2 regions of the Streptomyces sp. EDA2-14 genome follow, and region 1 is predicted to be linked to the other one. Evidence: riboswitches for the same ligand, from Rfam matches in the RefSeq annotation. Region 1 holds a riboswitch; the other holds the start of a gene.

Region 1 (10,307 bases):
CTGCGTGAGGACCGCGTAGAACTGGGGGATCTCGATCGCCGGTTCCGACAGGCGCAGCGGGCCCGCCGGCTGGCGGTCCAGGCCGCCCGCGATACGGCGCAGATCCAGCCACGGGATGCCGACACCGCCGCCCGGCGCGTGCGGGTTCAGCCAGAGTCCGTAGTGGTCCGGGTAGAGCGTGCGCGCCGCGTCGACGCCGCTCACCACCTCGTACGCCCGCGACCAGCCGGAGGCGGAGAGCTCCTGGGCGGAGGTGACGCAGGGGGCGTACGAGAAACCGTCCACCTCCATGTTCCCGTACTGGGCGTCCGGGGAGCCGGCCTGGCCGTGCCAGAGCAGCATCCAGACCTGGCCGGCCGAGGGGTCGGCGAGGGCCTTGAGGAGCGCCTCGTACGCGTCGTAGCGTCCCGGCGTCACCTGGCGCAGCATGTGCTCGACCTGTCCGGCCGCGGCCGTGCCCGACGCACTCACCCGTAACCGCCCCTTCGGCTCTTCATATACGTCCGTGTTCCACACGTGGCCGGAAAGCGAAGCGCCGACCGGTCACGTCATGAAACCAGCTTAAGCGGCGATACTGACACCGACTTGACGGACGCCGTCACCCTTCTCGTACGTAGAACGGCCGTACGTGTGTACGCAGCCAGTCAGCGACGGGGTCCTGCGTCACGTCCAGGAACACGAGGTTGACGGCCCAGGGCACCGGCACACGGCCCAGTGCCCGCCCCAGCGCGTCCAGCGGAATGTCCCGCGCGGAGCCCGCCGCTCCGCCGCCCTGCGTCAGTTCCACGCCTATGAACAGGGACGGCTCCGTGTTCTCGACGGTCGCCAGGCAGCGGCGCGCGCTCGTCACCGTGCCGAGCGCGTCGAACTCCTCGCGCACCGCGGCCAGGAAGTCCACCGGGTCGACCTGCCAGTCCGGCTCGGACAGCACCACGCGGCCACCCGTCGTCGGCCCGTCCAGCGGCGTACGGCCGCTGCGCGCCAGCTCCGCCACCGCGGGCGGGGGCAGCGGGACACCGACCGTGCCGTCCGGGTTCACGGCGATGCCCACCTGCGGCGGCAGCCCGCGCGCGAACTCCACCGCCGGGGCCACGGTGCAGTCCATCCGGCCACCGGTGACCGCCATGAACTGCTGCTCGGAGCTGAACACCGGGACGTAGGCCTGCCCCTCGATCTCCAGGCTCGGCAGATCGAGGTCCCGACTCGCGTTCGAACCGCCCTTGGGCAGCGGGATCCATACGTGGCTGCGGCCGAGCGCCTCGACGATCCGGCCGCCCGCCGCGCTCCCCGCCTCCTGGCCGAGGGCCGCGGCGAGGACCTCCTCCAACTCGTTGGCGGGCCAGCCCTGCGTCGGGTGGGCGTACGCGCCCTCCTGCCCCTGGGCGTGACCGTGACCCGGCTCCGGGGTGCCTGGGAACTCCATGACTGCCATCAACCTCTGCTGTTCTGCCCGCTCCTGTGCGCGCGCCCGACCTTAGCGCGTTCACATAATCGGACACGCTGCGGTGCCGGTCACTCGCTGAACGTGATGCCGCCCAGCGCCTCCGTCGCCTCCCGGTCGAGGAGCACCGCCGACTCCATGCCGGCCGGCAACTCCCCCCGCTCCGTCGAGCTGACGAGTGCGCCCACCGCTCTGCGGTGCCGGGCGAACGCGTACCGGGACACTCCGCGACCGCGGTCCCGCTGCCCCGCGAGGGCCACGTCCTCCGGTACGTCGAGCAGCATCAGGTGGACGGCGACCCCGCGCCGCCGCGCCGTGCGGATCACCCAGCGGCGCACCCACGCCTGCGTACCGCAGTCGTGCACCACGACGCTCGTGCCGGAGCGCATCGCGCGCCGCAGGCCCACGTAGTGCGCGATGCGGACCAGCGGCCGGTACAGCGCGTACGGCAGGAAGGCCGGCATGCGGGCCGCCCAGCGCTCGCGGGTGTCCTGCGAATCGATCCGGATCTCCTTGACCGCCCGCCGCATCAGCGTCGACTTGCCGCTGCCCGGCAGGCCGGAGAGCACGACGAGATCGCCCGCCGCGAAGGCGAGCCGCCCCGGTGTGCGACCGCGACGGCCGCGCAGGTCCCGCACCGACCGCTGGCCGGGGATCCGCACCCCCGCCGCCACCGATGCCGAAGCCGAAACCGCGTAAGCCCCCGCCACTGCCTTGTGCACCGTGATCGTCCTCCCCGTTCCGGTCACGTCACCCCTGCCCCTCAAGTGTAAAGAGAAGGTAATGCCACTCAAGGGGTTTCCCCGTCGGACGGGCATGCAATGATGTGCCCGCAACTGCATACCGGCCGCTTGAATCCGCGCGGGAGAGTTCCGGGTACGACGAGTCCCCGGACGCCGAAGGAGCAAGTTCCTCCCTTGAATCTCTCAGGCCCCGTACCGCGCGGGCGAGGCAGATCTGAAAAGTGGGGCGCCTTTGTGACACGGCGCCCCCACCCAAGGTGCAAGCCCCTCGGGGCGAACCTCTCAGGTTCCGATGACAGATGGGGAGGACGTCTCGTACACGATCGAGACTCCGCCATCGCCGTCATGCCACCGGGAGCACACCAGCCATGACCCGCACCACCGCACTGGACGCCCTGCACCGTTCGCTGGGCGCGACCATGACCGACTTCGCCGGCTGGGACATGCCCCTGCGCTACGGCAGCGAGCGCGACGAGCACACCGCCGTACGCACCGCCGCCGGCCTCTTCGACCTCTCCCACATGGGCGAGATCACGGTGACCGGACCGCAGGCCGTCGACCTCCTCAACCACGCTCTGGTGGGCAACATCGGTTCCGTCGGTCCCGGCCGCGCCCGCTACACCATGATCTGCCGCGAGGACGGCGGGATCCTCGACGACCTGATCGTGTACCGGCTCGGCGAGACCGAGTACATGGTCGTGGCCAACGCGGGCAACGCCCAGATCGTGCTCGACGCCCTCACCGAGCGCGCCGCCGGATTCGACGCCGAGGTCCGCGACGACCGCGACGCGTACGCGCTGCTCGCCGTGCAGGGCCCGACCTCCGCGGCGATTCTGAAGTCCGTCACCGACGCGGACCTCGAAGGACTGAAGTACTACGCCGGACTGCCCGGCACCGTCGCCGGCGTGCAGGCGCTCATCGCGCGCACCGGCTACACCGGCGAGGACGGCTTCGAGCTGTTCGTCTCCCCCGCCGACGCCGAGAAGCTGTGGCAGGCGCTGACCGAGGCGGGCGCCGCGCACGGCCTCGTCCCCTGCGGCCTGTCCTGCCGGGACACGCTGCGCCTGGAGGCGGGCATGCCGCTGTACGGGCACGAGCTGACGACCGACCTGACGCCGTTCGACGCCGGTCTCGGCCGCGTCGTGAAGTTCGAGAAGACCTCCCACGGGGACGACTTCGTGGGCCACGACGCCCTGAAGGCCGCCGCCGCGAAGGCCGAGACCGCCCCGCCCCGCAAGCTCGTCGGCCTGATCGCCGAGGGCCGCCGGGTGCCGCGCGCCGGGATGGCGGTCGTCGTCGACGGCACGGTGATCGGCGAGGTCACCTCCGGCGCCCCGTCCCCGACGCTGGGCAAGCCGATCGCCATGGCGTACGTGGACGCCACGCACGCGGAGCCGGGCACGGCGGGCGTCGGGGTCGACATCCGCGGCAAGCACGAGCCGTACGAGGTCGTGGCCCTGCCGTTCTACAAGCGCCAGAAGTAATCCACCGCACAGCCCTCAGCAGCCCCGCCGTCACCGGCACCTTCCCGCGTACAGGAGAATTCGCATCATGAGCAACCCCCAGCACCTGCGCTACAGCAAGGAGCACGAGTGGCTGTCGGCCGTCGAGGACGGCGTGGCGACGGTCGGCATCACCGAGCACGCGGCCAACGCGCTCGGTGACATCGTGTTCGTCCAGCTTCCCGACGTCGGGGACACCGCCACCGCCGGCGAGACCTGCGGCGAGCTGGAGTCCACCAAGTCGGTCTCCGACCTGTACTCCCCCGTCTCCGGCGAGGTCACCGAGATCAACCAGGACGTCGTCGACGACCCGGCGCTGGTCAACTCGGCCCCGTTCGAGGGCGGCTGGCTGTTCAAGGTCCGCCTTGCCGAGGAGCCGAAGGACCTGCTCACCGCCGACGAGTACACCGAGTTCTCCGGGAGCTGACCCGCACCATGACCGAGAAGTCCGTTCTGAACGAGTCCCTGCACGAGCTCGACCCCGAGGTCGCCGTAGCGGTCGACGCCGAGCTGAAGCGCCAGCAGTCCACCCTCGAAATGATCGCGTCGGAGAACTTCGCTCCGGCCGCCGTCATGGAGGCCCAGGGCTCGGTGCTCACCAACAAGTACGCGGAGGGCTACCCCGGCCGCCGCTACTACGGCGGCTGCGAGCACGTCGACGTCACCGAGCAGATCGCCATCGACCGCGTGAAGGCCCTCTTCGGCGCCGAGTACGCGAACGTGCAGCCGCACTCGGGCGCCTCCGCCAACCAGGCCGCGCTCTTCGCCATCGCCAAGCCGGGCGACACCATCCTCGGCCTGGACCTGGCGCACGGCGGCCACCTCACGCACGGCATGCGCCTGAACTTCTCCGGCAAGCAGTTCAACGTGGTCCCGTACCACGTGGACGACGCCGGCCTGGTCGACATGGCCGAGGTCGAGCGCCTCGCCAAGGAGCACCGCCCCAAGGTGATCATCGCGGGCTGGTCCGCCTACCCGCGCCAGCTGGACTTCGCCGAGTTCCGTCGCATCGCCGACGAGGTCGAGGCGTACCTGTGGGTCGACATGGCGCACTTCGCGGGCCTCGTGGCCGCGGGCCTGCACCCCAACCCGGTCCCGTACGCCGACGTCGTCACCTCCACGACGCACAAGACGCTCGGCGGCCCGCGCGGCGGCATCATCCTCGCCCGCAACAAGGACTTCGCGAAGAAGCTGAACTCGGCCGTCTTCCCCGGCTTCCAGGGCGGACCGCTCGAGCACGTGATCGCGGCCAAGGCCGTCTCCTTCAAGGTCGCCGCCTCGGACGACTTCAAGGAGCGCCAGCAGCGCACGATCGAGGGCGCCCAGATCCTCGCCGAGCGCCTGACCACCCCGGAGTCGCGTGCGGCGGGCGTCAACGTCCTGTCCGGCGGCACCGACGTGCACCTGGTCCTCGTCGACCTGCGCGAGTCCGAGCTCGACGGCCAGCAGGCCGAGGACCGCCTCCACGAGGTCGGCATCACGGTCAACCGCAACGCGGTCCCGAACGACCCGCGCCCGCCGATGGTCACCTCCGGCCTGCGCATCGGCACCCCCGCCCTCGCCACCCGCGGCTTCCAGGCCGAGGACTTCCGCGAGGTCGCCGACGTCATCGCGCTGGCACTGCAGCCGTCGTACGACGCCGAGGCACTGAAGGCCCGGGTCACCGCTCTGGCCGACAAGCACCCGCTGTACCCCGGCCTGTAGTCATTCGGGCCGGATTACGTACCCTTTCGTACGTACGTCCTGTCGGGGCACCGCGCACACTGGAATCAGCACGCAACAGTGAGCACGGTGCCCCGGCTGCTTCCACCGCACTCCCGCTCGTCCGGCAGACAACGGCGTCTACCACCATCTTTGGAGTCCCACCGTGGCCATCTCGGTCTTCGACCTGTTCTCGATCGGCATCGGCCCGTCCAGCTCGCACACGGTCGGCCCGATGCGCGCGGCCCGCATGTTCGCGCGCCGCCTCAAGAACGAGGGCCTGCTGGCCCACACCACCTCGGTCCACGCCGAGCTGTACGGCTCCCTCGGCGCCACCGGACACGGACACGGCACGCCGAAGGCGGTGCTGCTCGGCCTCGAAGGCGACTCACCGCGCACCGTCGACGTGGAGAGCGCGGACCAGCGCGTCGAGGCGATCAGGGAAAAGGGCAGCCTCAACCTGCTCGGCGCCCACGAGATCCCGTTCTCCTACGACGACGATCTCGTCCTGCACCGCCGCAAGACCCTCCCGTACCACGCGAACGGCATGACGCTGTGGGCGTACGACGCCGACGGCAAGGAACTGCTCACCAAGACGTACTACTCGGTCGGCGGCGGCTTCGTCGTCGACGAGGCGGCGGTCGACGGCGAGAACCCGATCGTCCCCGACGACACCGTCCTCAAGTACCCCTTCCGCACCGGCGACGAGCTGCTCCGCCTCACACAGGAGACCGGCCTCTCCATCCCGGCCCTGATGCTGGAGAACGAGAAGGCCTGGCGCACCGAGGACGAGATCCGCGAGGGCCTCCTCGACATCTGGCGCGTCATGCAGTCCTGCGTCTCCCGCGGCATGTCCCACGAGGGCATCCTGCCCGGCGGCCTCAAGGTCCGGCGCCGCGCGGCGGGCTCGGCCCGCAAGCTGCGCGCCGAGGGCGACCCCGTGGCCCACGCCATGGAGTGGATCACCCTCTACGCGATGGCCGTGAACGAGGAGAACGCGGCCGGCGGCCGCGTGGTCACCGCTCCGACGAACGGCGCGGCCGGCATCATCCCCGCGGTCCTGCACTACTACGTGAACTTCGTGCCCGGCGCCGACGAGGACGGCGTCATCCGCCTCCTCCTCACGGCAGGCGCCATCGGCATGCTCTTCAAGGAGAACGCCTCCATCTCCGGCGCCGAGGTCGGCTGCCAGGGCGAGGTCGGCTCCGCCTGCTCGATGGCGGCGGGCGCCCTCGCCGAGGCGCTCGGCGGCTCCCCCGAGCAGGTCGAGAACGCAGCCGAGATCGGCATGGAGCACAACCTCGGCCTGACCTGCGACCCCGTCGGCGGCCTCGTCCAGATCCCCTGCATCGAGCGCAACGGCATGGCGGCGGTCAAGGCCGTCACGGCCGCCAAGATGGCCCTGCGCGGCGACGGCTCGCACAAGGTGTCCCTCGACAAGGTCATCAAGACGATGCGGGACACCGGCGCGGACATGAGCGTGAAGTACAAGGAGACCGCGCGGGGCGGTCTCGCCGTCAACATCATCGAGTGCTGAGCAGCCCTCCCGGTCGCTACAGCGTGGCGGTCGTCCCGGCGCCCGCCGCGCTCCCCGCGAGCCAGTCGTCCCAGCTCAGGTTGAAGGCCGCGTAGCCGTTGTCGGCGGGGGCCTTGGCGCGCGGCGAGCCGGTGATGGTGACCGGGTCCCCCTGCTTGACCTGGTCGTAGAACCACTTGGCGTCGGACATCGACAGGTGCACGCAGCCGTGCGAGCCGCGGGCGCTGCCACTGCCCGGGTTCGGGTCACCGGTCGAGTAGTGGACGTACGTACCGGACTGGGTGAGATGCACGTCCCAGGGCAGCGTCAGGTCGTAATAGTTGGGGCTTCCCTTGTCGCAGCTGATGCCGACGCTGCAGGAGGTCATGTGGACCTTCTTCTGCTTGTCGATGACGGCCATCGTGCCGTTCCACGTCGGGTACTCGGCGCTGCCCGCGTTGATCGACAGTGTGCGCACCGCCTGGCCGTTCTTCGTGACCTTCAGGGTGTGGCCGGGCACGGAGACCGCGGCCCGGACGTCGTCGCCGACCGTGAACGAGTGGGTGTACGTGCGCACGCCGTAGCGGCCGTTGCCGTTGCTGACGCCCTTCATGTCGGCGTCGACCTTCACCTTCGTACCGGAGGGCCAGTACGTCTTGGGGCGCCAGTCGGCACGCTTGTCGCCGAACCAGTGCCAGGCGCCCGCCACCGGCTGCGACGTGCTCACCTTCATGTGCTTCTCGACCGTGGCACGCGCCTTGGCCGCCACCGGGTTGGTGAAGACCACCGAGACCGGCATGGCGACACCGACCTTGGTCCCGGTCTGCGGAGTGATCGTCTCCAGGAGCATCGGCGGACCCTTGGGCTTCGTCGGCGACGGCGAGGCGCTCGCACTCGCCTTCCCCGACGCGTCCCCGCCCGCCTTGTCCGCGCCGCCACCGCCGCAGGCGCTCGCGCCCACCAGCACCGCGACCGTCACCAGCGCGACTCCTATGCCGCTGCTCCTGCGCCGTCCCACAACCTGCCCCACTCTCCGGGTCCGCCCCGCTCGCCCCGAACGGGGCTCAACTCCCTGTCAGACAGGAACAGGGGCACCGTCAGTTGCGTCTGCGCGGTAAAGCGCGTTCCAAGACTTGGGGCGAGCAGGAACCGGACAATTACACCTTTCCCCTCAAGGGTACGTGCTGTGGTCAGGCCTCCAGGCGGGTGCCGCGGCGCCAGACGGCACGGGTGTTGGTCGCCGTGGCCGCGCGCAGCGCCCGCTCGGGCGTGAGCCCGGCCGCCACCAGGTACTGCAGCTCGTGGTGCAGGCTCGCCCCGTGGGCCAGGCCCCCGAAGAACGTCTCGGGCATGGAGACGTCGGTGCCGGCCAGCACGTCGACGCCGGCGGCGTCCAGGGCGCGCACGGTGTCGTACACGTCGTCGAGCCTGCCCTGCGGGAAGCGGTTGTAGCTGGAGCGCAGGGTCCGGTCCCACGCGCTGTCGAGGCGTGCGGCGACCCGGGGGTCGTCGGCGAGCGCGCTGCCGGTGATGCCCGTCATCGAGGCATTGAGAGCGATGCAGGGAATGACGAACATGCCCGACGCCTTGATGAGGCCGATGATCTCGGCGGTGTGCGGCTGGTCCATGAACACGTGGGTGACGCCGTCGACACCGGCCTCCGCGGCCATCCTGGTGGCCTCCACGGTCAGCGCGTGGGCCACGGTGAGGGCGCCGTACTTCTTGGCTTCGGCCACGCCGGCATTCACGGTGGCCTGGTCGAGCGAGGGCAGCCCGGGGTGCCCCTCCACACTGCCGTCGTCGATCATGAACTTGATGAAGTCGGATCCCCGGGCGGGCATCAGCTCGCTCGGGTGACCGCCGGGCGGCGTGACGGCGAAGCCGGAGGAGCGCACGTCGGCCAGGGTGTCGTCGTCGGTGATGGGCCCGCGGTTCTCCCGCGTGTTCATCCCCTGCATCTCCAGCTCGGTCGTCACCCCGAACCGCAGGGCGAGCGCCAGGGAACCCGGGGCGGAGTGCACATGGGCGTCGACGAGTCCCGGCAGCAGTGTGGCGCCGCCGCCGTCGATGACCACGGTCCGCACGCCCACCGCCTTCTCTCCGTCGAAGACCTGCGCGTTGGTGATCGCGGTGAGCGTCATGGTGGGCCGCCTCGACCAGATCGGTCCGGCGCGGTCACGTCTGCGACGACGCGCACCGGCATCGAGCAAGGACCTCTCCCGCAACCTCGTGCTCAATGTGATCGCCGATGCCCCGGGCGAGACGACCGTCGGCGGCCTCGCCGCCGAGATGGGCGTCGCCCAGCCGGTGGCCAGCCGGACCGTCGCCACCTGCATCGAGGACGGGCTGCTGCGCCGGGCGGCGTCCCAGTCCGACGGACGCCGCACCGTGCTCGAACTCACCGAGCACGGCGAGGCCGAACGCAACCGCTTCGCCGTTGAACAGCGCAGAGCGTTCGAGGAGATCACCGCGGCCTGGTCACCGGAGGAACGGATCCAGTTCGCACGCCTCTTGACCCGCTACGGAACTGACGCCACAACGTGGTCCAGGAAACAGAACAGAATCCGCGACTGACCGAGCAACGCATTGACGGACCGGGGCGATTCTGGTCACTTCACGCGAGTTCCGCCCGTGCCCCCGATCAGGAAAGATAGAGGTGAGACCTCGTCGCCCCACCGACCGGGAGGCCCGCATGATCCGTGGCATCGACGTCAGTTCACACCAGTCCACGTTCGACACGGACGGCCTGTCGTTCGTCTTCATCAAGGCGACGGAGGGACGTTCGTACGTCAATCCACGCCTGGCCGCCCAGACGAAGCGGGCCCGTGACGCCCACTGCACCGTCGGCTTCTACCACTTCCTGTGGCCGGGGAACCTGAAGGCGCAGGCCGAGTACTTCGTCAGCAAGTCCCCGGAGAAGGTAGGGGACTTGCTCGCCGTGGACTGGGAGACGACCGGCGACGGCACGCACGCGAGCAACGCGGAGAAGGACAGCTTCATCCGCGAGGTGAAGAGACTCCGGCCGAACCACAAGGTCTTGCTCTACGCCAACCGGAATTTTTGGCTGAACATCGACACGACGTCCTACGCCGGCGACGGCCTCTGGATCGCCGACTACGTCAGCGCGGGCAAGCCCCGCATCCAGGCGGACTGGGCGATCCACCAGTACACCGACAGCCCACTCGACAAGAACGTCGCCGACTTCGAGAGCAAGGGCGCCCTGCACGAGTGGGCGGGCGGCGTCTGACGGACCTACTCGCCTGACCGCGCCGCCAGCTCCGCTCGAAGCCGATGGGCGGGCGGCTCGGTCAGGTAGGCGTTCAGCAGATCGAAGGTGCGCAGCTCACCCGGGAGCGCCTCGTACCAGGCAAGGCCGTACGCATTGCAGCTGGAGCACACGAGCG
Region 2 (10,307 bases), on a different contig from region 1:
CACGCCGGACGGCTGGGCCTTCTCGCACTTCTTCGAGGGCCCTTACATCAAGTCCACCGAACGGGCCCTGCGTCAGACCGAGTCGCTGCCCCTGGCCTACCAGCCGCGACTGCTCTCGGTTCCCGAGCTGTACATGCTCACCCTGTGGCTGCACGGCGACCGCACCGCCGACCCGGCGAGCGGCCACCCGGCGGCCGACGACATCCTCGTACCGCTGGCACCCGCCCCGCCCGGCATCGCCCCGTACCGCCCGCACCGGGTGGCCGAACTGCTGCCGGTCCTGACGCACCGCCTGACCCCGGCCCCGACACCTACACCGGCCCCGACGCCGGCCCCTGCCGGCCTGCTCGCCTGACTCGGCCGGGGTCCGCCGACGGCCCCGGTCGCAACCGCCTGTGCCCCGCACCGTCCGCCGTCCGGTCGCGGGGCACAGCCCTGCACGAGCGGGCTAGTCCTTACTGACCACCCCTAACCACCCGATGGGAGAGTCGAGTTGGACTGAACCGTCCGCACGGGTGATGCGTCTCCAACCCATAAGGACCGCTGCAACGAAATCCCTGCGGATTGACGCCCGCAGGGCAACACTGGGTTCCGGAACTCACGAAAACGGGGGGCGGCCATGAACAAGCCTTCAAGCCGCGGCACCACCAGCACGGCGAGTACCAGCAGCACAGCAAGCTCAGCCCATGTCATCGAGACAACTACGCAGCGAAAGATCCCATCCATGTGCCAGCACCAGCCACCTTGCCCGACAGCGGAATCCGAGGACAGGGAAGCAGCACTCCCTGTGGCTCACCACCCGGAGCAGGGGTGGAGCCTCCTCTGCAACGGGGTCCTGCTCTTCGAGGACACCGGCGAGCTGCTGCCCAACGGCACGATCATCGCCCCGCACCGCCCACTGGGCAGGGTGGTGACGGCGGCCTAGAGGTCCGCCGAGCGGGACTGCGCGACCAGAAGCCGCGCAGTCCCCGACAGGTCCTGAGGGGACCTCAGCCCTCGTAGGCGTCCAGCGGCGGGCAGGAACACACCAGGTTCCGGTCACCGAACGCCTGGTCGATGCGCCGCACCGGCGGCCAGTACTTCTCCGAAGCGACCACTCCGGCCGGGAAGACACCTTCTTCCCGGCTGTACGCGTGGTCCCATTCGCCGCCGAGCATCCCGGCCGTGTGCGGAGCGTTCCGCAGCGGGTTGTCGTCGGCCGCCCACTCGCCGGAGGCGACCCGCTCGATCTCGCCGCGAATCGCGATCATCGCGTCGCAGAACCGGTCGAGCTCCTCGATGTCCTCGCTCTCGGTGGGCTCGATCATGAACGTCCCGGCGACCGGGAACGACATGGTCGGAGCGTGGAACCCGTAGTCGATGAGCCGCTTGGCGACATCGTCGATGCTCACGCCCGTCGCCTTGCTGAGCGGCCGCAGGTCGACGATGCACTCGTGCGCGACGAGACCGGCCGGGCCGGTGTAGAGCACCGGGAAGTGCGGCTCGAGCCGCTTGGCGATGTAGTTCGCGGAGAGCACGGCCACCTGCGTGGCCCGCTTCAGCCCCTCGCCGCCCATGAGACGGACGTACGCCCACGAGATCGGCAGGATCCCGGCGGAGCCCCACGGCGCGGCGGAGATCGGGCCGACACCCGTCTCCGGGCCCGCGGCCGGCTGCAGCGGGTGGTTCGGCAGGTACGGCGCCAGGTGCTCGCGCACGCCGACCGGGCCGACGCCCGGACCGCCGCCGCCGTGCGGGATGCAGAACGTCTTGTGCAGGTTCAGGTGCGAGACGTCGCCGCCGAAGCGGCCCGGCTTGGCGAGACCCACCAGCGCGTTGAGGTTGGCGCCGTCGACGTAGACCTGGCCGCCGGCGTCGTGCACGGCGGCGCAGATGTCGGCGACGTGCTCCTCGAAGACGCCGTGCGTCGACGGGTACGTGATCATCAGGACGGCGAGCTGCTCGGCGTACTGCTCGATCTTGGCGCGGAGGTCCTCGACGTCGACCTCGCCGTCGTCGGCCGTCTTCACGACGACGACCTTCATGCCGGCCATCACAGCGCTCGCGGCGTTCGTGCCGTGCGCGGAGGACGGGATGAGGCAGACGGTGCGCTGCTCGTCCCCGTTGGCCCGGTGGTAACCGCGGACCGCGAGCAGACCGGCGAGCTCGCCCTGCGAACCGGCGTTCGGCTGGAGCGACACCTTGTCGTAGCCGGTGACCTCGGCGAGCCGCTCCTCCAGCTCACGGATGAGCGTCAGGTAGCCCTGCGCCTGCTCGGCCGGGACGAAGGGGTGCAGCTGGCCGAACTCGGGCCAGGTGACCGGCTCCATCTCCGTCGTCGCGTTGAGCTTCATCGTGCAGGAGCCCAGCGGGATCATGCCGCGGTCGAGCGCGTAGTCGCGGTCGGCGAGCCTGCGCAGGTAGCGCAGCATCGCGGTCTCGGAGCGGTACTGGTGGAAGACGGGGTGCGCGAGGTAGTCGTCCTCGCGCAGCAGCCCGCCCGGCAGCGTGTCCGCGACCTCGGCGTCCAGCGCCTCGATGTCGGCCTCGACGCCGAACGCGGTCCACACGGCGCCCAGCTGGTCCCGCGTGGTGGTCTCGTCGCAGGCGATGGAGACGTGGTCGGCGTCGACGAGGTGCAGGTTGACGCCGCCCTCGCGCGCGGCGGAGACGGCCTCGGCGGCCTTGCCCGGCACCCGCACGGTGAGGGTGTCGAAGTACGCGCCGTGCACGACCTCGACGCCGCCCGCCGTCAGCCCGGCAGCGAGCACGGTGGCGTAGCGGTGGGTGCGCCGCGCGATGGACTTGAGGCCCTCGGGCCCGTGGTACACGGCGTACATGCCGGCCATGACGGCGAGCAGCACCTGCGCGGTGCAGATGTTGCTGGTCGCCTTCTCGCGGCGGATGTGCTGCTCACGCGTCTGGAGGGCGAGGCGGTACGCCTTGTTGCCGTCGGCGTCGACGGACACACCGACCAGGCGGCCCGGCAGGGAGCGCGCGAACTTCTCGCGTACGGCCATGTATCCGGCGTGCGGACCGCCGAAGCCCATCGGGACACCGAAGCGCTGGGTCGTACCGACGGCGATGTCCGCGCCCAGCTCGCCGGGCGAGGTCAGCAGCGTAAGAGCAAGAAGATCAGCGGCGACGGTCACGACGGCGCCCAGCTCGTGCGCCTGGTCGATCACGGGCTTGATGTCCCGCACGGCGCCCGAGGCGCCGGGGTACTGCACGAGCACGCCCACGACACCGCGCTCGGCGACCTCGGCGGGGATGCCCTCGCTCAGGTCGGTGACGACGATCTCGACGCCGGTCGGCTCGGCGCGCGTCTCGATGACGGCGATGGTCTGCGGCAGGGCGTCGGCGTCGACGACGTACACGCCGTTCTTGACCTTTCCGACGCGGCGCGAGAGGGCCATCGCCTCCGCGGCGGCCGTGCCCTCGTCGAGCAGCGAGGAGCCCGAGGTGGGCAGTCCGGTCAGCTCGGCGACCATGGTCTGGAAATTGAGCAGCGCCTCGAGGCGACCCTGCGAGATCTCCGGCTGGTAGGGCGTGTACGCCGTGTACCAGGACGGGTTCTCCATCACGTTGCGCAGGATGACGGGCGGCGTGAACGTGCCGTAGTAGCCGAGGCCGATCATCGAGCCGAGCACCTGGTTGCGCTCGGCGAGCGACTTCAGCTCGGCGAGCACCTCGGCCTCGCTGCGGGCCTCAGGAAGGTCGAGCGCCTCGGCGCTCTTGATCACATCGGGCACCGCGGCCGCGGTCAGCTCGTCCAGCGAGCCGTAGCCGACCTGCGCGAGCATCTTGGCCTGAGCGGCGTCGTCGGGACCGATGTGGCGCTGCTCGAAGGGGATTCCTCGCTCCAACTGGGAGAGCGGAATACGGTTGGCGGTCATTGCGGAGGCCTCCTGGTCATTGCGACCTACGAGGGGCACCACGGCGCGGGTACCCGGACGGCCTCCCCCTCTGTCATCTCAACCTGAGAGCTTCACCGGCCCACCCCGCGAGAACACGGAACACACCGGCTTGCACCGTCGGTGAGAGCGGAAACCGTGCACCCCGCCCTGCTTTCCAGAGTGACCTCGTCCGTGCGGTACAGGGGCCTGAGAGATTCCGGGGAGGATTTGCTCCTTCGGCGCCCCCGACAACTGCCGGTGGACTCTCCCGCACGGGGTCAACAGCCATCTGCCAGCCTACCAGCGGCTACTTGACCCAAGCCCTCGAGTGGCCGCCTTCCGCAATGTGCTCTTTCGTAGTGCTTACAGAGCAGTTGCGATCGTCGCGATCAGTTGGAGGGCCCGTGCAGACCGATGTCGATCCGCGCAATCTGATCGGCCGCAAGGCCTTCGACCGCAACGGGGCCAAGGTCGGCACCATCGACGAGGTGTACCTGGACGACGCCACGGGCGTGCCGGAGTGGGCGGCGATACGCACCGGCCTGTTCAGCCGCGACGCGTTCGTCCCCCTGGAGCCCAGCGAACTCGTGGACGGCACGCTGCACGTCCCCTTCGAGCGCTCCCTGATCAAGGACGCCCCCGACTTCGGCGTGGGCCGCCACCTCTCCCCCGAGCAGGAGCTCCAGCTCTACCACCACTACGGTCTGGACCTCACGGCTCCTCAGTCCCCCGACGTCACCTTCGGCAAGGTGGCGGGCGTGGAGGACGACCCGACCTGATCCGCGGCCTCCTCGACCCCCTCCACCAGGGGCAACGGCTCGGCCGGCGCCAGCTCCGGATCCTCGACCCGGAACGTCCGCACCCGCCCGGGCACCTTCGCGTACGGCGTCTCGAAGCGCACGGTCACCCGCCCGAGCCCGCTCCCCTGGACCCAGCCGGGCCCGAACTCGGCATGCCGCACATCGTGCCCGGCGAGCCAGCGCCGCTCCTCGGGCCCGTCCGCGGGCTCCGCGGCCTCCACGGGCTCGGCCGGGGCCGCGTCCCCCTCCGGCTCCCCGGCGGCGGCAGCCTCCTCCTCCGCGGCGGCGAACTGCGCGAACAGGTCCTCCTGCGTGAAGTCGGCGAGCCCGCTGACGCCGACGCCCAGCAGCCGCACCCCGCCAGTCGTGTCCACGCTCTCCAGCAGCCGCGCCGCGGCCTCCCGCACCACACCCGGATCGTCCGTCGGCCCCCGCAGCGTCTCGGAGCGGGTGAGCGTCGAGAAGTCGTAGCGCCGCACCTTGAGCACCACGGTCCGCCCCGAGCGCTCGGCGGCTCTCAGCCGCTCCACGCACCGGTCGGCGAGCCTGCGCACCTCCATGCGGACCCGCACCCGGTCGTGGATGTCCACGTCGTACGTGTCCTCGACCGACACCGACTTGGAATCCCGCTCGGCGACGACGGGCCGCTCGTCGCGCGCCAGCGCCATCTCGTACAGGTGGCTGCCGTGCGCCTTGCCGAGGAGGCGCACCAGCTCGTCCTCTCCGGCCTCCGCGATCTCCTCCACCGTGAGGATCCCGGCCCGCCGCAGATGGTCCCCGGTCGCGGGCCCGACACCGGGCAGGATCCGCACGGACTGCGGCCCGAGCAGCTCGCGCTCGGTGCCGGGGCGTATGAGCACGAGGCCGTCCGGCTTGGCCTCCTCCGAGGCGATCTTGGCGAGCATCTTGGACGCGGCGAGCCCCACGGAGCCGGTCAGCCCGGTGACGCGCCGGATGTCGGCCCGCAGCCGCCGTCCCACCGCCTCGGCGGTATCGGCGTCCCTGGCCGCCTCACCGGCCTCCAGATCGACGAACGCCTCATCGAGGCTCAGGGGCTCCACAAGCGGCGACAGAGCCCCCAGGAGCCCCATCACCTGCTCGCTGATCGCCCGGTAGAGCCGGAAGCGCGGCACCAGATACGCCGCATGAGGCGCGAGCCTGCGCGCCTGCCCCATCGGCATCGCCGAATGGACCCCGAACTTCCGCGCCTCGTACGACGCCGTGGCCACGACACCACGGGGACCGAGCCCGCCCACGACGACCGCTTTCCCGCGCAGGCTCGGCTTCGCCGCCTGCTCCGCAGAGGCGTAGAAGGCATCCATGTCGAGATGCAGGATCGTGGGCGCGGTTCTCACATCTCCGATGCTGCCCTACGCCACTGACAACGCGGCCGTACGCCCCTCACACGGCCCGGTTGCGCCGCCTCGCGAGCTCGTCCGTCGGGTTCGGCGGCACGACCGTCTCGCCGGTGTCCACGCGCTCGCCGTGCAGCTGCGAGAGCGCCGCCTCCACGTCGCGCCAGACCACGCCCACGGCGATCCCGAAGACCCCCTGGCCGCCCTGGAGCAGATCGTGCACCTCGTCGGGCGACGTGCACTCGTACACCGTCGCGCCGTCGCTCATCAGCGTCATCCGCTCCAGGTCCCGGAAGCCGCTCTCGCGCAGGTGCTGCACCGCAGTCCGGATGTTCTGCAACGAGACGCCCGTGTCCAGGAACCGCTTGACGACCTTGAGGACGACGACGTCCCGGAAGCTGTAGAGCCGCTGCGTGCCCGATCCGTACGCGGATCGCACACTGGGTTCGACCAGGCCGGTCCTGGCCCAGTAGTCGAGCTGTCGATAGGTGATCCCGGCCGCCGCGCATGCCGTCGGCCCCCGGTACCCCAGCTGTTGTGATGCGGCAGCGCGATTGTCCCCCGCCACCACAGGCACGGCCTGCGGGCGCTGCGGAGTGTGATCGGCCGCGCTGCCGTGAAACAGGTACGGACCGCCCGTCGCCGTACCGTCGCCGCTGCTTCTCACGCCGACCTCCTCTTTGACCTGCCTCGTCGACGGTAGGCAGTCACAGGGGGTGCGTCAACGAACGCCACACTAGGCACGCCGAGTGATAATCACCCTAAGAGTGGTTTCCCGTGACCCACCGCGGGGAAAGGCTAGCCGAATGTCTTGAGGGTGCCGCCGCTCGACGGCCGGAGCCCGGCCGTCGGCCGCACGGTCACTGACTGTTGGTCCCGAAGTCCTCGGGAGAGATCTGGTCGAGGAACTCGCGGAACTTCTCCACCTCGTCCTCCTGCTCGTCGGGGATCGCGATCCCCGCATCGTCCAGCACCCCGTCACTGCCGAAGATCGGCGTGCCGGTGCGCAGCGCCAGGGCTATGGCGTCGGACGGGCGGGCGCTGACCTCGACGCCACTGGCGAACACCAGTTCCGCGTAGAAGACGCCTTCGCGCAGGTCCGTGATGCGCACTTCCGTGAGCTCCTGGCCGACCGCTTCAAGGACGTCCTTGAAAAGGTCGTGCGTCAGCGGACGCGCGGGCGCCATGCCCTGCTGGGCGAAGGCGATCGCGGTCGCCTCCCCCGGTCCGATCCAGATGGGGAGGTACCGGTCGCCTCCCACTTCACGCAGGAGCACGATCGGCTGGTTGGAGGGCATTTCGACCCGGACACCTACGACGTCGAGCTCGTTCACACAGCAACCCTAGGACGTGCCCGGCCGGTTTGGGTAGTCGGGCATCCGCCGAGGACCGGGCCGTCGGCGCTCACCCACGCCCGCGATCAGGGCAGACGCACCCCGAGCGCGGTCTGTACAAGTGCCGAATGCAGCTTCACGGTGAGGCCGGCCAGCTCCTTCGCGCGGGCCTCGGCGTGGGCCCGCGTCTGCGGGTTGCGGTGCACCTTCAGCGGCGCGACGACCTGGTCCACCAGGCCCGCCTCCCGGTCCGCGGCGGCCCGCATGACCCGCAGGTGCCGCGGTCCGATCCCGAACCGGGCCAGTTCGCCGATCAGCTCGGCGACCAACACGGCGGAGGCGTCGTAGCCACCGTCGGGCAGGGGGGTGAGGAGCCCGTACGACTCCCATTCGTCGAGCTCCTGCTCCTCGACACCGACGGCGGCCAGCAATTCGTCCCGGCCGACCCGGGCGGCCGTCGGCACCTCGGCGCCGTCCTCGTCGCCGGGGCGACCGGGCGCGGGCAGAGAGAGCACCTCACCCGGCTCAAGGGCGTCGAGCTGCTCCTTGATGACCTTCAGCGGCAGGTAGTGGTCGCGCTGCATGCGCAGCACGTGGGCCAGCCGCTCCAGGTCGTCCGGGCCGAACTTCCGGTAGCCCGAGGGCGTCCGCCGAGGCTCGACGAGGCCCTCCGATTCCAGAAACCGGATCTTGGAGATGGTGACTTCGGGAAACTCTTCTCGGAGCACGTTCAGTACGGTGCCGATGCTCATCAGCCGACTGTCCGTGGTGGCGGTGCCACCGGGGGCACCGCCACTCGTCGTGTGCAGCATGGACCTTCCTGAAAGGGTCGCGGATGGGTCAGATACCGCCCTGGCTCGCGTAGAACACCAGCCGGTACTTGCCGATCTGCACCTCGTCCCCGTTGTTCAGCGTCACCGAGTCGATGCGCTCACGGTTCACATACGTGCCGTTGAGGCTGCCGACGTCGGCGACGGTGAACGAGCCGTCCTGCAGGCGACGGAACTCCACGTGGCGGCGCGACACGGTCACGTCGTCCAGGAAGATGTCGCTCTGCGGGTGGCGCCCCGCGGTGGTCAGATCGCCGTCCAGGAGGAAGCGGCTGCCCGAGTTGGGACCGCGGCGCACCACGAGGAGCGCCGAGCCCTGCGGCAGCGCGTCGACCGCCGCCTGCGCCTCGGGCGAGAGGGCCGGAAGCTGGGTCTGGCCCGTCGCCTCCGGGTCGTAGGACTCGAGGCCGGAGATGGAGATCGTGGACGTCGTCTCGGACGGCCCCTCCGGCGCCGCACCGCCACGCAGCGGCGCACCGCAGTTGGAGCAGAACCGGCTGTTCTCCGCGTTCCGGTTTCCGCACCTCGTACACACCAGGGCCGACATGGACGGATCCTCCTGCCGCGGCTGCCCCGCGGGGGCGTGGGACGCGTACGGGTCGGGGGTCAACCCTCCACCCGTACTTGAGGTTGACGGTTCTCCGAAACCTATGCGGCCGGAACCGGCAGGGTCAACAGACGACGCGCCCTGTCCGCCCGAATTGTCTCCGGCGACCTGGTCCCGGAACAGGGGGCGCTCACCCACCTGGGTCTCCGGCACGTCTCCTTGCCGCGGCGCACGATGACGGTTGTCCTCACGTGCACTCTTGCCGAACAACTTCGCAAACAACTTCACGGGCGATTCCCCTTGACCGAAACAGACCCGCCCGTGGGGCAGGACGAACCCTGACTGCACACATCGGCGTACATCGCGTACATCACTGACACGGACACCCTCACAACGTCCGTATCCGCCAAACAGTTTCCACCACGCACACCACCCTTGCTGCGGCGACCCCCCGCAACCTCATGCCCTCGCACGGTATTCACCATGCACCGGCTGCTCACTCGGAGGACGACCGAGCGTAATCAGGCCGTTGCGCGGACCGCAAGGCACTAACAATGATCTTGCTCGAGCGGCTCACATCCACCGTGGCCTGCTCCTTCTCCAGCGTCTGCACGACACCTCCGGGGATGTTCAGGGCCGGCTCCAGGTCCTGCGGCTTGCCGATGACCTTGAACCGGTAGGGGCGACTGATCTCGTGCCCGTCCACACTGACCCCCTTCCCACCACTGCCGTCCGTCAGATACGTGTTCGCCACGACGCGGACGTCGTTCACCTGGATCGCCTCCGCGCCGGCGGCGCGCAGCTCCTGGACCGCGTCGAGCAGCATGTCCGCCTCCACGGCCCCCTTCGTGTCGGTGACGGTCATCGTGATCCCGGGGCCCTGCGCGGCCGTCGTGCCCGCCAGAATGCCGAGCTGCTTCTGCTTCTCGGCGGTCTGCTTGCGGGCCTCGTTGGCCTGGTCCGAACTGCTCTCCAGCTCGGTGCGCTGGTCCTCGAGACCTTGCTTCTCATCCTCAAGACGCTGAGTTCGATCGTCCAGTTCATCGAGAATGCGGACGAGATCTTCCTGACGTGCCCCGCGCAGGGCGCTGTTGTCACTGGTGGACCGCACCTGGATGGCGAGTCCGAGCCCCAGTACGAAGAGCAGCACAGCCATGATGAGTTGGGCACGCGACGCGCGCGGCGGCCACAGACCCTTCACGAGTCGCTGCCGCCCGGTCAGTTCGGGCTCCGTGACGTCCGTACCCGTTCCGGCGCCGGCCGACTCGGGCTCGGGCACCTCCGCTTCGGGTTCCGGCTCCTCCTGCTGCTCCGCCTTCGCCGTACGGTCCCCGGTCGGCACCTCGGCGGGCAGTTCCGCGGGCAGCTTCTTGCGCAACCGCTCGGGCTCGCCGTCGGGTTGCGCGTTACGCGCGTCCTCGCGGTTCGGCGCGCCCTCCGCGCCCTCTTCGTACTCTGCGTTCTCGTCCTGAGTCATCGGCCTCACGCCCGGAACACGTGCCGCCGGATCGCGGCCGCGTTGGAGAAGATGCGAATGCCGAGCACCACGACGACACCGGTCGACAG

The links. A riboswitch is a leader RNA that binds a small molecule or an ion and turns the genes downstream of it on or off. The one in region 1 is predicted to bind glycine.
Region 2: linked by a shared signal. The riboswitch ahead of gcvP (aminomethyl-transferring glycine dehydrogenase) and the one ahead of gcvT (glycine cleavage system aminomethyltransferase GcvT) in region 1 are both predicted to bind glycine.

Annotation. Positions count from the first base shown of each region.
Region 1 is NZ_JBUEGE010000022.1:89,816-100,122, forward strand. It holds gene ACY34M_RS35610 (enhanced serine sensitivity protein SseB C-terminal domain-containing protein) at 1-471, opposite strand, end outside; gene ACY34M_RS35615 (enhanced serine sensitivity protein SseB) at 599-1,423, opposite strand; gene ACY34M_RS35620 (AAA family ATPase) at 1,513-2,208, opposite strand; glycine riboswitch at 2,294-2,392, shown strand; glycine riboswitch at 2,393-2,493, shown strand; gene gcvT (glycine cleavage system aminomethyltransferase GcvT) at 2,553-3,668, shown strand; gene gcvH (glycine cleavage system protein GcvH) at 3,736-4,113, shown strand; gene glyA (serine hydroxymethyltransferase) at 4,122-5,390, shown strand; gene ACY34M_RS35640 (L-serine ammonia-lyase) at 5,554-6,924, shown strand; gene ACY34M_RS35645 (L,D-transpeptidase) at 6,941-7,921, opposite strand; gene ACY34M_RS35650 (amidohydrolase family protein) at 8,094-9,044, opposite strand; gene ACY34M_RS35655 (MarR family winged helix-turn-helix transcriptional regulator) at 9,043-9,477, shown strand; gene ACY34M_RS35660 (glycoside hydrolase family 25 protein) at 9,596-10,150, shown strand; gene ACY34M_RS35665 (endonuclease domain-containing protein) at 10,156-10,307, opposite strand, start outside.
Region 2 is NZ_JBUEGE010000004.1:4,599-14,905, reverse strand. It holds gene ACY34M_RS12965 (hypothetical protein) at 1-355, shown strand, start outside; gene ACY34M_RS12960 (DUF5999 family protein) at 725-925, shown strand; gene gcvP (aminomethyl-transferring glycine dehydrogenase) at 990-3,875, opposite strand; glycine riboswitch at 4,061-4,156, opposite strand; gene ACY34M_RS12950 (PRC-barrel domain-containing protein) at 4,280-4,654, shown strand; gene ACY34M_RS12945 (DNA polymerase IV) at 4,597-6,030, opposite strand; gene ACY34M_RS12940 (MerR family transcriptional regulator) at 6,077-6,697, opposite strand; gene ACY34M_RS12935 (bifunctional nuclease family protein) at 6,891-7,364, opposite strand; gene ftsR (transcriptional regulator FtsR) at 7,451-8,176, opposite strand; gene ACY34M_RS12925 (FHA domain-containing protein) at 8,205-9,155, opposite strand; gene ACY34M_RS12920 (DUF881 domain-containing protein) at 9,238-10,218, opposite strand; gene ACY34M_RS12915 (small basic family protein) at 10,224-10,307, opposite strand, start outside.